One region of the Lysinibacillus sp. CNPSo 3705 genome, then DNA from elsewhere that is predicted to be linked to it. Evidence: predicted binding sites of a transcription regulator. Region 1 holds the regulator's gene; the other holds the start of a gene.
What was found. Region 1 encodes CtsR, which represses protease genes until heat stress. Its sites were predicted from a motif close to ATGGTCAATAAAGGTCAAACA; they were not measured.
Positions count from the first base shown of each region.

Region 2: PVA17_RS19080 (ATP-dependent Clp protease ATP-binding subunit) is a predicted target of CtsR. The motif match lies at 1,328-1,348, and genes of this name have one in related genera.

Region 1 covers NZ_JAQZSD010000002.1:73,423-80,483, forward strand. Annotated here, with positions in the region: gene corA (magnesium/cobalt transporter CorA) at 1-382, opposite strand, end outside; gene PVA17_RS01195 (class I SAM-dependent methyltransferase) at 432-1,118, opposite strand; gene PVA17_RS01200 (DUF4870 domain-containing protein) at 1,239-1,544, shown strand; gene PVA17_RS01205 (CtsR family transcriptional regulator) at 1,940-2,410, shown strand; gene PVA17_RS01210 (UvrB/UvrC motif-containing protein) at 2,424-2,972, shown strand; gene mcsB (protein-arginine kinase McsB) at 2,969-4,078, shown strand; gene PVA17_RS01220 (ATP-dependent Clp protease ATP-binding subunit) at 4,068-6,512, shown strand; gene radA (DNA repair protein RadA) at 6,862-7,061, shown strand, end outside.
Region 2 covers NZ_JAQZSD010000055.1:450-7,510, reverse strand. Annotated here, with positions in the region: gene PVA17_RS19085 (Crp/Fnr family transcriptional regulator) at 453-1,139, opposite strand; gene PVA17_RS19080 (ATP-dependent Clp protease ATP-binding subunit) at 1,412-3,538, shown strand; gene PVA17_RS19075 (YjzD family protein) at 3,587-3,781, opposite strand; gene PVA17_RS19070 (beta-ketoacyl-ACP synthase III) at 4,993-5,931, shown strand; gene fabF (beta-ketoacyl-ACP synthase II) at 5,963-7,061, shown strand, end outside.

The DNA of each region.
Region 1 (7,061 bases):
CACGTTCCCAATTCTTTGGCTGTTTTTCTAACATCATTTGTACTCGATCTATCTCCGGTGCTGAATTTTTATGAAATGTGACAATAAATTTATTAGAAACAAAAATGTTTACTTCTTCAGCTGTTAATTCTTCGTTAACTCTTTGGATAACAAAGAAGTGGAAATCATCATAAAAATCGAGCTTTGGTCGCTGTAAACGCATTAAACAATCTTCTATAGCGAGTGGGTGAAAATGGAAAAATGTATCTAACAGTAGTTCTTCCTCATCGGTCGGACAATTAAAATCGACCCAGTACCATTCAAATTCGTTTTTGTGTATATCTTCAAGCGGAAAATCCTTTATAAGCTTTTGGTCTTTTGTAATGCCAATTGTACGTATCACAGCATTCACCTCAATTCTGTTAATTATAGCTTAACAGGTGTATATATCTTCACAACAAACTTTCTTTATAACATATCCAACCACCAAATAAAGCAGTCGCAAAGAATCTAGATGGTTTTGTAAAACCTGCCTGCTGTAATAGTGCTAAAATGTCCTCTTCACGCATAAATGAAAGAGAACGTATCGATTTCTCCATTTCTGCTACTTCCGATGGTGTTAGCTTTGTATGCTGTAGCCAATAAGCACGCCATAAATCAAATTGTAGCTCAGTTTCTAAGGAACCTTGCTGCCCATATTTTGAGACGAGGACAAAGGGAGCACCAGGCTTTAAATTATTCGCTATTTCTTGTAATGTTGCAAGCTTCTCCTGATCATCTTGTATAAAGTGAAGCACTAATACACAGCTTGCTGCATCAAACTTCACTGCAGGTAACTGAGTATCCAGTATAGTTCCTTGATATAAAGAAATATTATTAGGTAGAGATTTTAAACGTTCACCAGCGATTTGCAGCATCGCTTCTGACGGATCTATACCAACAAATGACCAATGAGGACTTTTCTCAGCAAGCTGTAAAATCTCATTGCCGCTTCCGGAGCCAACTACTAAAAATTCAGCTGTTTCATGTAACGCAGATTGGTAAAAGGTTTGTGTCAAACGTAGCATTGCATCATAGCTAGGGAGCGTGCGACGAATACCTTTTTCGTATTCGTTGGCAAGTTTGTTATTAAATTCCATCGGTTATCACATGCCTTTCAAAAAAATTTTAAAATCCAATTTATATTTGAAACTATTTAAGAAATAGATCCGTAAATAGTAGTACATAAAATAAAAAATTAAATGGAAGGATTGATATAAATGGAAACTAAATGGTCTAAGGTAATCATACACGCAAGTGCGTTTTTTGCGCCATGGTTAGTACCGATTATATTTTTCTTAATCAGCTCAGATGAAGAGGTAAAAAGTATTTCCGTGCAAGCCTTATTGTTCCAAGTTGTGATGGGGGTATTAATGACAATTTCGGGGATTTTAAGCTTCCTAATCATTGGTATACCGTTCTTAATTGTGTTTGGTATCATGTATTTTATTGCACCAATTATCGGTATTGTAAAGGCTCTATCTGATGAGCATTGGCGTTATCCAATAGTTGGTCGATGGGTATAATTTTTATAGACGCAAGTATATGCTAGTTGCATATGCTTGCGTTTTTTCTATAGCTGAAAAGGGCATCTTATAACTAAGAAACTTATTTCAACGGTTGTCCAAACATCCGCTGAAATAAGTGAAGCCTCTGGCGGATGTTAGCCTAAAATCATCGCTTCCTTACGATAACGGCTAACTGACCTGCATCAAGCTGCTGACGCTACGCTTTCGGGCAAAAAACATCCTGCTCGCCAAACCACAAAGCCGATTCCGGACGCAATTATTTCTGGCATAGGCATAATTGATTTTTTCTAAGTGCGAAATAATTGCAATTATTTTCAAGCGTTTTGTATAATATACTCAAAGAAAGTCAAAGATAGTCAAAGTCAGTGAAGTAAGCGAGGTGTATTCCTAAAATGCGTAATATATCAGACATCATAGAAGGCTACTTAAAGCAAGTGCTTGAATTAGGTGGAGAAGGGCATATTGAAATAAAACGTAGTGAAATCGCAGATAAATTTCAATGCGTGCCCTCACAAATAAATTATGTAATCAATACTAGATTTACTGTCGAGCGAGGTTATCTTGTTGAAAGCAAACGTGGTGGTGGTGGATACATTCGAATTTTACGTGTCCGCGCGAATTCACAAATTGATCTGATTGATGATGTCCTCGCGCAAATAGAAGGTGGGGCATCGCAAACAATGGCAGAAGATTTAGTGTATCGACTAATTGATGAGCAGGTAATTTCAAAGCGAGAAGCGAAATTAATGTTAGCAGCAGTTGATCGCTCAACTCTCGATTTGCAACTCCCATTACGGGATATTATTCGAGCAAGAATTTTACGAGCGATGCTAACAACGATTAAATATGAACAGCACAAATAAAGAGGTGATGGGAATGATATGCGAACATTGTAAGCAGCGTAATGCGACAGTTACCGTAACACAAATTCAAAATGGTCAAAAAGTAGAGCATCATTATTGTGACGTCTGTGCCTCGCAGTTCCATCCATTTCATGCTGAGTTTAAGCAAGAGCCAATATCTATTCAGCAGTTATTATCCAATTGGTTTGGCTCCCCTACATGGCAGCAACAACAAGTGGGTGAAAAACAGCAGGCACCACCACAACCGCAAACATGCCCACAATGTGGATTTACGTATAAACAATTTTTAAAAGAAGGTAAGTTTGGATGCCCTAGCTGCTATGATACCTTTGGTGAACACTTACCGAAGCTCTTTAACCGTATACAGGCTGGTCCTCAACATATAGGAAAAATGCCCGGTGCCCAAAATAATGTCTATGTCATCAAAAAGCAAATTGAAGATATTCGTAAACGTATGAAGATTGCTGTAGATGAAGAACAATTTGAAGAGGCCGCAAAGCTTCGTGATGAAGCGAAGGAACTTGAGAAGCAGCTACAATTTGAAGGTGGTGATGTGTCGTGATGATTGAGTCATTTTTAGAGCGTGCTACACCGATATGGATGAGTGTAGAGGACGATTATTCAGATATTGTCATAAGTACACGCATTCGCCTTGCTCGAAATTTAGATGGTTATCGTTTTCCATTAGCCTTTACAGAGGATGAAGCATTACAGGTGGAACACGCAGTTACACATGCAATCAAGGATAGTACAGAACTTCGAGAAAATTATTCATATTTTGCTATTAAAGACTTAACGTCTTTACAGCGTCAAATACTTGTGGAAAAGCACTTGATTAGTCCTCAGCTTGCAAAAAAAGAGCGAGTTGGCTCCATGCTCTTATCTGATGACGAATCAACTAGCATTATGGTGAACGAAGAAGACCATTTACGCATTCAATGTATGACGGCGAGCTTTCAACTTCAAAAGGCATACGAGCAAGCTAATAAAATTGATCGTACCTTAGAGAAAGCCTTGCCTTACGCATTTCGAGATACATTTGGTTATTTAACAAGTTGTCCAACAAATATTGGTACTGGTTTACGAGCATCTGTCATGATGCACCTGCCTGCCCTTACACTTACGGGTCAGATGAATCAAATCATTAATGCGATGACACGATTAGGAATGACGGTAAGAGGAATATATGGGGAGGGTAGTGAAAATATAGGGAATGTTTACCAAGTGTCAAATCAGATTACACTAGGGAAAACAGAGGATGATATTTTAGCCGATATCCAAAGTGTCGCTGAAAAAATAATTCAAAAAGAACGACATGCAAGAGGAAAGTTAATGGAAAAAGCAGAGCTTGCCTTAGAAGACCGTGTATACCGTGCTTTAGGGACATTAACACATGCTCGAATTTTAACGAGTGAGGAAGCTGCTACCTGTCTTTCAAATGTTCGTTTAGGAGTAGATTTACGGTTAATTGAAGGTATTAAAGCGACTAAATTAAACGAATGTGTTGTTAGTATGCAACCTGGATTTTTACAGAATTACGCAGGTGACGTTTTGCCACCTACTGAGCGAGATCGCGTACGAGCGGAAATGCTTCGTGAGGCACTATCTCGAGAAAATATGAGTAAGCCTATTATTCGGAGAAAAGGAGAGGATTCATTTGATGTTTAATCGTTTTACACAACGCGCGCAAAAAGTATTACAGCTTGCCCAAGAAGAGGCAATTCGTTGGAAACACGAATCAATTGGAACAGAGCATATTCTATTAGGGCTTATCCGTGAAGGTGGCGGTATTGCTGCAAAAGCATTAGAAGCCATTGATATTAGTCCCCAAATGATTGAATCAGGTATCGAAGAGCTTGTAGGGAAAGGTAAAGAAGATGTTGGTCCAATTGTCCACTACACACCTCGCGCTAAAAAGGTAATAGAACTATCAGTCGATGAATCACGTAAATTAGGTCATTCCTATATCGGCACAGAGCATTTACTATTAGCGCTTATTCGTGAGGGTGAAGGTATAGCGGCCCGTGTATTAAATAATGCTGGTGTCGGATTGAATAAGGCTCGTCAGCAAGTGCTATTGTTATTAGGTAATAACGATAATGCTCAATCTGGTCAACAAGCTGCACAGGCTGCCAATACACCAACATTAGATAGCCTTGCGCGTGATTTAACGCAAATTGCTCGTGAAGGCACTTTAGATCCAGTCATTGGTCGAAGCAAGGAAATTACACGTGTTATTGAGGTTCTATCACGTCGTACAAAAAATAACCCTGTATTAATCGGGGAGCCAGGTGTTGGTAAAACAGCTATTGCTGAAGGCTTGGCACAGCAAATTATTAATAATGAAGTCCCAGAAATTCTTCGTGATAAACGTGTTATGACACTTGATATGGGGACAGTTGTTGCTGGAACAAAATATCGTGGTGAATTTGAGGACCGCTTGAAAAAGGTAATGGATGAAATTCGCCAAGCAGGAAATGTTATTTTATTCATCGATGAATTGCACACATTGATCGGTGCGGGTGGTGCAGAAGGTGCCATAGATGCGTCAAATATTTTAAAACCATCTTTAGCACGTGGCGAGCTGCAATGTATTGGTGCAACGACACTAGATGAGTATCGCAAATATATTGAGAAGGATGCGGCATTAGAGCGTCGTTTCCAACCAATTCAAGTTGATGAACCAACTGTAGAAGAAGCAATTCAAATTATTCAAGGCTTACGTGATCGTTATGAAGCACATCACCGTGTGAAAATCACTGATGAAGCAATTGAAGCGGCAGCAAAAATGAGTGATCGATATATTTCTGATCGTTTCTTACCAGATAAGGCGATTGACTTAATCGATGAAGCCGGTTCTAAAGTCCGCTTACGTTCATTCGCAGTGCCACCAAACTTAAAGGCACTTGAAGATAAGCTTGAAAATGTGCGCTCTGAAAAGAATGCAGCTGTCTCAGGTCAAGAATTTGAAAAGGCAGCATCATTAAGAGATACAGAGCAAAAGCTAAAAGATGAAATCGAAACTACAAGAAAAAACTGGAAGGAAGAACAAGGTAAAGCCGAGTCAAAAGTGACAGTGGATGATGTAGCAGCGGTAGTATCTATGTGGACTGGAATTCCCGTTTCGAAAATTGCGTCAGAAGAATCGTCTAAGTTATTACAACTTGAAGAAGAGTTACACAAACGGGTTGTAGGTCAAGGAGAAGCAGTAGAGGCAATTTCTCGTGCAATACGTCGCGCAAGAGCTGGTTTGAAAGATCCGAAACGACCAATTGGCTCATTTATTTTCTTAGGCCCTACAGGGGTTGGTAAAACAGAGCTTGCCAGAGCACTAGCTGAGGTTATGTTTGGCGATGAGGACGCAATGATTCGCGTGGATATGTCTGAGTACATGGAAAAACATTCGACTTCACGTTTAGTTGGTTCACCTCCAGGCTATGTAGGTTTTGATGATGGCGGTCAACTAACGGAAAAGGTTCGTCGTAAACCGTATTCAGTAGTATTACTAGATGAAATTGAGAAGGCTCATCCAGATGTTTTCAATATCTTACTTCAAGTACTTGAAGATGGCCGTTTAACAGATTCTAAAGGTCGAGTGGTCGATTTCCGCAATACCGTTGTTATTATGACTTCAAACGTCGGTGCAGATGCTTTAAAATATCAGAAAAACCTTGGCTTTAATGTAGGTGGTACTGATACGAAGTATAAAGATATGAAGGGTACAATGCTCGAGGAATTGAAAAAAGCATTCCGTCCAGAGTTCTTAAACCGTATCGACGAAATGATTGTCTTCCACTCACTAGAAAAAGAACATTTAAAAGAAATCGTCGCAATGATGGCGAATGCTTTAACAAAACGTCTGAAGGAGCAAGACATTTCGTTAGAGTTAACGGATTCGGCACTCGAGAAAATTGCAGAGGAAGGCTACGATCCTCAATACGGTGCTCGTCCACTACGTCGTTCGTTGCAAAAACAAGTAGAAGACCGTTTATCGGAAGAACTGCTGAAAGGCAATGTAGAGAAGGGTAATCAAGTTATTATTGATTACGTAAATGAAGAGTTTGTTGTGAAGAAAAAAGAGGAAGTTTCTACTTCTAAATAATCTTCAACAGTGGGGGCATTCATCCCTCATCTGCCCATTAAATGTTTATTTGAAAAGAACAGCAAGGCATAGTGCCAAGCTGTTCTTTTTTATCGTCATTTAGCATTTCTGAAGGTGGTTCCTTTTTAGAGGGTTCCAAACACCTACTGAAATAGAGGAACTTAGTCTAAGAGCGCCACGTCCTGTGGTAACGACTGAGTGACCACCATCACGTTGCCCCCAAAGCCTCGTCGGACGATTTTAAAAGGAATAAATTATGCGGGCACAATTAAAAATCCGGACGTAATTACGCCAAGGCTTAAATTGATGTACAATAAATATAAGAACAAATATTCGAGGTGGATGCATTTTGGCGAAGAAAAAAACAAAATTTGTATGCTCAAGCTGCGGCTATGAATCCGCAAAATGGATGGGAAGATGTCCAGGGTGTGGGGAATGGAATAAGATGGTTGAAGAGGTGGAGGTGGTCGCGAAAGGGCCACGTGGGGCATTCCAGCATTCTGCTACGGTTACTCAAAAGGCTCTCCCTATTATGCAGATTGAAGCAGC
Region 2 (7,061 bases), on a different contig from region 1:
CCCAGTCTGAACTCCAATCAACTGAATCACATGATGTACGTTTTAACAAAATAACACCCAACTTTTTAGTTTTATCGGAACACTTTTAGGAATTATCGCCCAACTTTTAAATTTTATCGATAAACTTTCACGTTTTATCACCCAACTTTTCATTTTTATCGACATCCACCTTCCAAAGAGCAAATACACAACTTTAACAAAAAGGTTTCGTCTGCCGAAAACGAAGTGTCAGCGGCAACAATATACAATTACATCACTGCTATAAGTTGTTCCGAAATTTATAAAAGTTCTACGCTATCGCTGATTGGAGTTCCAGGCTACTCGACGCTCGCCCACAGGAAAGCGAGTAGCCTGGAACGGAAATCTCCCTCATAATATACACAACGATTTCCTTGACCATTATAAAAAATCCCCGCTTACAACTCATAAGCGGGGATTTTGCGTATAACGATTTAATCAATACGACATATTTGTAACGGACAATTCTCACAGGCAATTTCATCCTTTAAAAATTGTAAATCGTGAATGGTAATATAACCTTTTTCGAAGGATATAATATTTCGCTTCTTTAAGTCATTAAGCATGCGATTAATCATTTCGCGACTCGTCGCACATAAATTAGCGATTTCTGTATTTGTTAATGGGAGGTCAATATAAATAGTGTCATTTTCTAAAGGCTTACCATAAGTATTTGAAAGGCGGATGAGTGTTGAAAATAAAGCGCCCTTTTTACCATTTAAAACTAAATCGCGCAAACGACTTTGATGTTTTAAATTTTCTGTTTGCAACCATTTCATATATTCCACCATTAAATTAGGTTGTTCCACTAGTAAAAGTTCCAATGATTCACGGCTTAGTACAAATAAACTAGAGGGTTCTAAAACTTTAGCAGTCATAGAATTATACGTAAGTTTACAAAATAATGAGCCTTCTCCAATAATACTATCTGGACCACAAATACGAATGGTTAATTCCTTCCCATTCTCTGTTTCCTGGCTAATCGAGATAGCTCCTGTTTTTATATAATAAATTTCTTGCGCACGTTCGCCCTCTAAAAAAATTTTACTATCCTTATTTACTTTAATAAAAACACCGTGCTTTTGAAAAAGATCATGAAATTTTTCTTGTATATAATCCATTATAACCATATTTCCAACACATCGCTTTCTTTTTGTAAAAGATGTCTAATTATTACAAAAGGATGGTGAACAATTTCGATACTAAATCTAAGAAACATACTTTTATTATAACGTAATTTTCCAGTTATAAGGGAAGAAATTTTAGGGCTAATTCTTTGCGGAGGTTTGTCGTGTGTTGTAAAATAAAGTTAGTCAAAAAAGGTCAAACATTTTTTGTGAAACAGAATGGCAAACGAGATTCCGCTTAACATTATTGAAAAGGAGTGCTAAATATGCAATTTCAACAAACAGATGACAAAAAACCATTAGAAAAATTTGGACGTAATTTAATAGATGAAGTAAAAAACGGTAAAATGGATCCGGTAATCGGACGTGATGAAGAAATTCGAAATGTCATTCGTATATTAACACGTAAAACGAAAAATAACCCTGTTTTAATAGGTGAGCCGGGGGTTGGTAAAACAGCAATTGTAGAAGGGTTAGCCCAACGTATCGTAAAGGGTGATGTGCCTGATGGGTTAAAGGATTGCATATTGTATGAGTTAGATATGAGTGCTTTGATAGCAGGTGCTAGTTATCGTGGACAATTTGAAGAGCGCTTAAAAGGTGTTTTAAAAGAGGTAAAAGACTCCGAGGGGCGCATCATTTTATTTATCGATGAAATTCATACAATTGTTGGTGCAGGTAAAACAGATGGTGCGATGGACGCTGGGAATATGCTGAAGCCAATGCTTGCACGAGGTGAGCTACATTGTATCGGGGCTACAACATTAGACGAATACCGTATGTATATTGAAAAGGATCCTGCTTTAGAGCGTCGTTTTCAACAAGTGCTTGTACGGGAGCCATCTATTGAAGATACCGTTTCCATATTACGAGGCTTGAAAGAGCGCTTTGAGTTACATCATGCAGTACGTATTCATGACCGTGCGATTGTAGCGGCAGCAGAGCTTTCAAATCGTTATATTACAGAGCGTTTCCTGCCAGATAAGGCCATCGATTTAATCGATGAAGCATGTGCGATGATTCGAACAGAAATAGATTCCATGCCACAGGAGTTGGATGCAGTAACGCGCCGTATTATGCAGCTCGAAATTGAGGAGCAAGCGTTACGTAAAGAAAAGGACGAGGCAAGTAAAAAACGTTTAGAGCAACTCAGTGAGGAATTAACAAAGCTGAAAGAATCCTCAGAGGGCATGCGTAAACAATGGGAAACAGAAAAAGAAGCGTTACACGGCATTCAGAAAAAACGTGAAAAACTTGATAAATACCGTCGTGACTTAGATGAAGCAGAGAGTAAATATGATTTAAATAAAGCTGCTGAACTACGACATGGTAAAATTCCTACACTTGAAAAGGAAATTCAAGAGATGGAAAAACAATTAGAGAATGGTACGGAATCACGTATTTTACGTGAAGAGGTAACAGCTGATGAAATCGCATCTATCGTTTCACGCTGGACGGGGATACCAGTGACGAAATTAGTAGAAGGTGAGCGTGAAAAATTATTGCGCTTAAAAGATACATTGCATGAGCGTGTAGTCGGACAAGATAATGCTGTACAGCTTGTTACAGAAGCGGTATGGCGTGCTAGAGCTGGTATTAAAGACCCGCATCGACCAATTGGTAGCTTTTTATTCCTAGGGCCAACAGGTGTTGGTAAAACAGAGCTTGCAAAGGCACTAGCGGCACAGCTGTTTGATTCTGAGGATCATTTTATTCGCATTGATATGAGTGAATATATGGAAAAACATAGTGTATCACGTCTTGTAGGGGCACCTCCAGGCTATATTGGCTATGAAGAGGGTGGTCAATTAACAGAAGCAGTTCGTCGAAATCCATATTCAGTAGTGTTATTAGATGAAATTGAAAAAGCCCATCCTGATGTTGCAAATATTTTACTGCAAATATTAGATGATGGACGCATTACGGATAGCCAAGGTCGTATGGTCAACTTTACGAACACAGTGATCATTTTAACTTCTAACATTGGCTCAAGCTATTTAATGGAAGCGAAGGAAGACGATGTTGCAGTTGAGGATTTAGTGATGGCTGCACTGCGTCAACACTTTAAACCAGAGCTGTTAAATCGTATGGATGATATTATTATGTTCCATGCATTATCAGATGAACACTTTACTGCGATTGCTTGGAAATATGTCGAACAGCTTGTCAAACGAGTGGCTGAGCAAGACATTACTTTACAAGTAGAACAACATGTAATTGACTGGGTTGTAGAACAAGGAGCAGATGCTCAGTTTGGCGCTAGACCACTAAAACGCTTCGTGCAACGCTATATTGAAACTGCGGTTGCAAAAGAATTGCTTCGAGGTGAAGTATTACCAGGTGAAACATTGCACATTAGAATGCATGATGGTCATTGCATAGTTGAAAAATAACAAAAAAACCTGTTCCGCATTGAGCGAAACAGGTTTTTTCTAGTTGAATTAATGATTGTCTGCAGCTTCTGGAGTTGACTCGTTTGGAATAACTGCTCCGATGATGAAAACAAGAATTGTAAATACAACTGATGTGACAACAGCAGTTTGGAAATCAAAATCAACACCAAGTACAGAGCTTACTACGTAGTTTAACATTGAAACTAGTAGGAATGACCATATGAATGTTACGATATATTGCATTAATTTCACCTCAACCGAACTTTTTTATATCATTATCATATCATAACATAAATCGAAAAAAAAAAAACCTTTTCTGTGAAACATGGCGAATTTGTCACAACGATAATTCTAATTTGTACTTTCATGCAATTTCATTGGAATGGCGAAATTCGAAGACGTTGTAAATGCTGATGCTAGAGAGAGTCCTTGGTTGTTTGAATGTGGAAAAATAATCGATTGGTTCATGCCTACTTTCGATTTCCAGTTTCACCACGAAGTGTATCTTTTCTTAGATTCTACATTAATGGCAGGTAATAATTATTATCATTGTTTTAATGCGTGAAGAAGTTATAGAGAAAAGTTTTAGGAAAAAGTGGTTCATACTCGCTGCCATTTTATTTTATGGTGAGCGTATGGTTATCTTTTATTTAAACTAATGTTGAGTTTTAAGGTATCTCATAGCGAATTGGGTCATCTGTATGGGTCATTTTTTTGATTTGAAACTTTTTTACATATCATTCGTAGTATAACTAGACAATTCGAATTGATAGAACTGAAAAAAGGGAGAAATAAAATTTTGAACCATTGAATGAAACAATTACTTTTTGTGATTTACTTTATTACCATTGCGGATGCGTATTACTCAACGTTGTTTATTGAACCGAAAGCACCACCGCAACATCAGACCATTAAAGCGTCAGCCATTACGTTCATACAACTACGGTAGCAAACCTAACAAAAAGAAATGTACAACACGTCGTTTGAAATCTTCCGTAGTGCAACACACCAAGCAATGTCTTCAGAGCATAAAATGTTCCAAAGAGAAGATGATCCTTAACGACCTATTAGAGCATAGATTGGACATACGCAGATTCATGCGAGAGCCACCTTTCATCTTTTTACGCTATCGACTTTTACGTTGTTGATAATTTATCTATTAACAAGGCTAAAGCTGCAGATTTATTGCAGCTTTTTTTTGCATTAACCGCCATTTTTAATTTTTTTCAGCAGCTTCACTTATTCCCAAAAGTAATGCTTTTTCTTGCATGATTTCCGGTGCGGATGGGTGATTCTCTAAAACATATCGGGTGCCCCAAGTCGGAACGGAAATGACCCCCACGTTAGTAATAAGGGACGTTAAATTTAATTCATCTTGCACCAATACTTCATTATGAGTTATAATTATGACCAGTTACTAATAATTGATAGTAAGAAAGCAGAGGGGTTGCTAAATGAACGCTGGTATTATAGGAATTGGCAAATACGTTCCGGAGAAGGTCGTTACAAATTTTGATTTAGAAAAAATGATGGACACTTCGGATGAATGGATTCGAACTCGTACAGGGATTGAAGAACGCCGTTTTGCTGCAGATGACCAAGAAACTTCAGATTTGGCAGTAGCTGCTGCAAAAGAGGCTATTGCAAAAGCAGGTATTACACCAGAGGAAATAGGCTTAATACTTGTAGCAACAGTAACACAAGATCAAAATTTTCCAAGTGTAGCATGTATGGTTCAAGAGCAAATTGGAGCAGTTAATGCGGCTGCGATGGACCAAGCGGCTGCTTGTTCAGGATTTATATATAGTTTAGTCACAGCAAAGCAATTTGTAGAATCAAATGCTTATAAATATGTCTTAGTAGTAGGTGTTGAAAAACTATCGAAAGTACTTGATTGGGAAGACCGAAATACCGCTGTGTTATTCGGTGACGGTGCAAGTGCAGCAGTCGTTGGTCCGGTATCAGAAGGTAGAGGTATTTTATCATTTGAGCTTGGTGCAGACGGTACAGGTGGAAAGAATTTGTACTTAACACAGCAGGACACAATCGCTATGAATGGCCGTGAAGTATTTAAGTTTGCAGTTCGTCAAATGGGTGAATCTGCAGTAAACGTATTAGAAAAAGCAGGTTTAACAAAAGAAGACGTAGATTTTTTAGTGCCGCATCAGGCGAATATTCGAATTATGGAATCTGCTCGTGAGCGTCTAGAACTACCACCGGAAAAAATGTCGAAAACGATTCATAAATATGGGAATACGTCGGCAGCGTCTATTGGTATTTCCTTGGTAGATGAGCTTGAGGCAGGTAAAATTAAAGATGATGATTTATTAGTACTTGTTGGATTTGGCGGTGGCTTAACATGGGGTGCCGTTACAATTAGATGGGGAAAATAAAAAACGAAAAATGCTTGAGGGGAGTAAGACAATGAGTAAACGACGAGTAGTAATTACAGGAATTGGCGCAGTTACACCACTAGGGAATAGCATCGAAGAAACATGGACTAACATTAAAGCAGGAAAATCTGGCATTGGCGAGTTAACTCGTTTAAATAAAGATCTTTTCGCAGCGAAAATTGCCGCTGAAGTGAAAGACTTCAATATTGAAAAGTATATTGAACGTAAGGAAGCTCGTAAAATGGATCGCTTTACACAGTATGCCTTAGCAGCGTCTATCATGGCGATGGAAGATGCACAATTAACAATCGATGAAGAACTAGCACCACGAGCAGGTGTCTGGATTGGCTCAGGAATCGGTGGTATGGAAACATATGAACAGCAATTTTTAACATTCCAAGAGCGCGGAGCAAGACGTGTAAGTCCATTTTTTATTCCAATGATGATTCCAGATATGGCTTCAGGTCAAGTGTCGATACATTTGGGGGCAAAGGGCATTAATTCTTGTTCAGTAACTGCTTGTGCTTCAGGTACAAACTCCATTGGGGATGCTTTTAAAGTAATTGAGCGTGGCGATGCAGATGTTATGATTTCTGGTGGTGCAGAGTCGCCAATCGTGACAATGGCAGTAGCAGGCTTCTGCGCAAATACTGCATTATCTTTAAATACAGATCCAGAAACAGCTTGCCGTCCATTCGATAAGAATCGCGATGGCTTCATCATCGGTGAAGGTGCGGGTATTGTTATTTTGGAAGAGTATGAGCACGCAAAAGCACGCGGTGCAAAAATCTACGCAGAAGTTCTTGGCTATGGTGCTACAGGAGATGCACATCATATTACCGCTCCAGCTCCAGAAGGAGAAGGTGCTTCTCGTGCAATGATGCAAGCTTTAACTGATGGCGGCGTAGAAGCTTCACAAGTAGACTATATTAACGCACATGGAACAAGTACACCATATAACGATTTATTTGAAACACAGGCAGTAAAAACAGTCTTTGGTGAACATGCCTATAATCTTGCAATGAGTTCTACAAAATCAATGACAGGTCACTTATTAGGTGCAGCTGGTGGTGTTGAAGCTATTTTCACAGCGCTCGCACTTAAAGAAGGCATTTTACCACCGACAATTA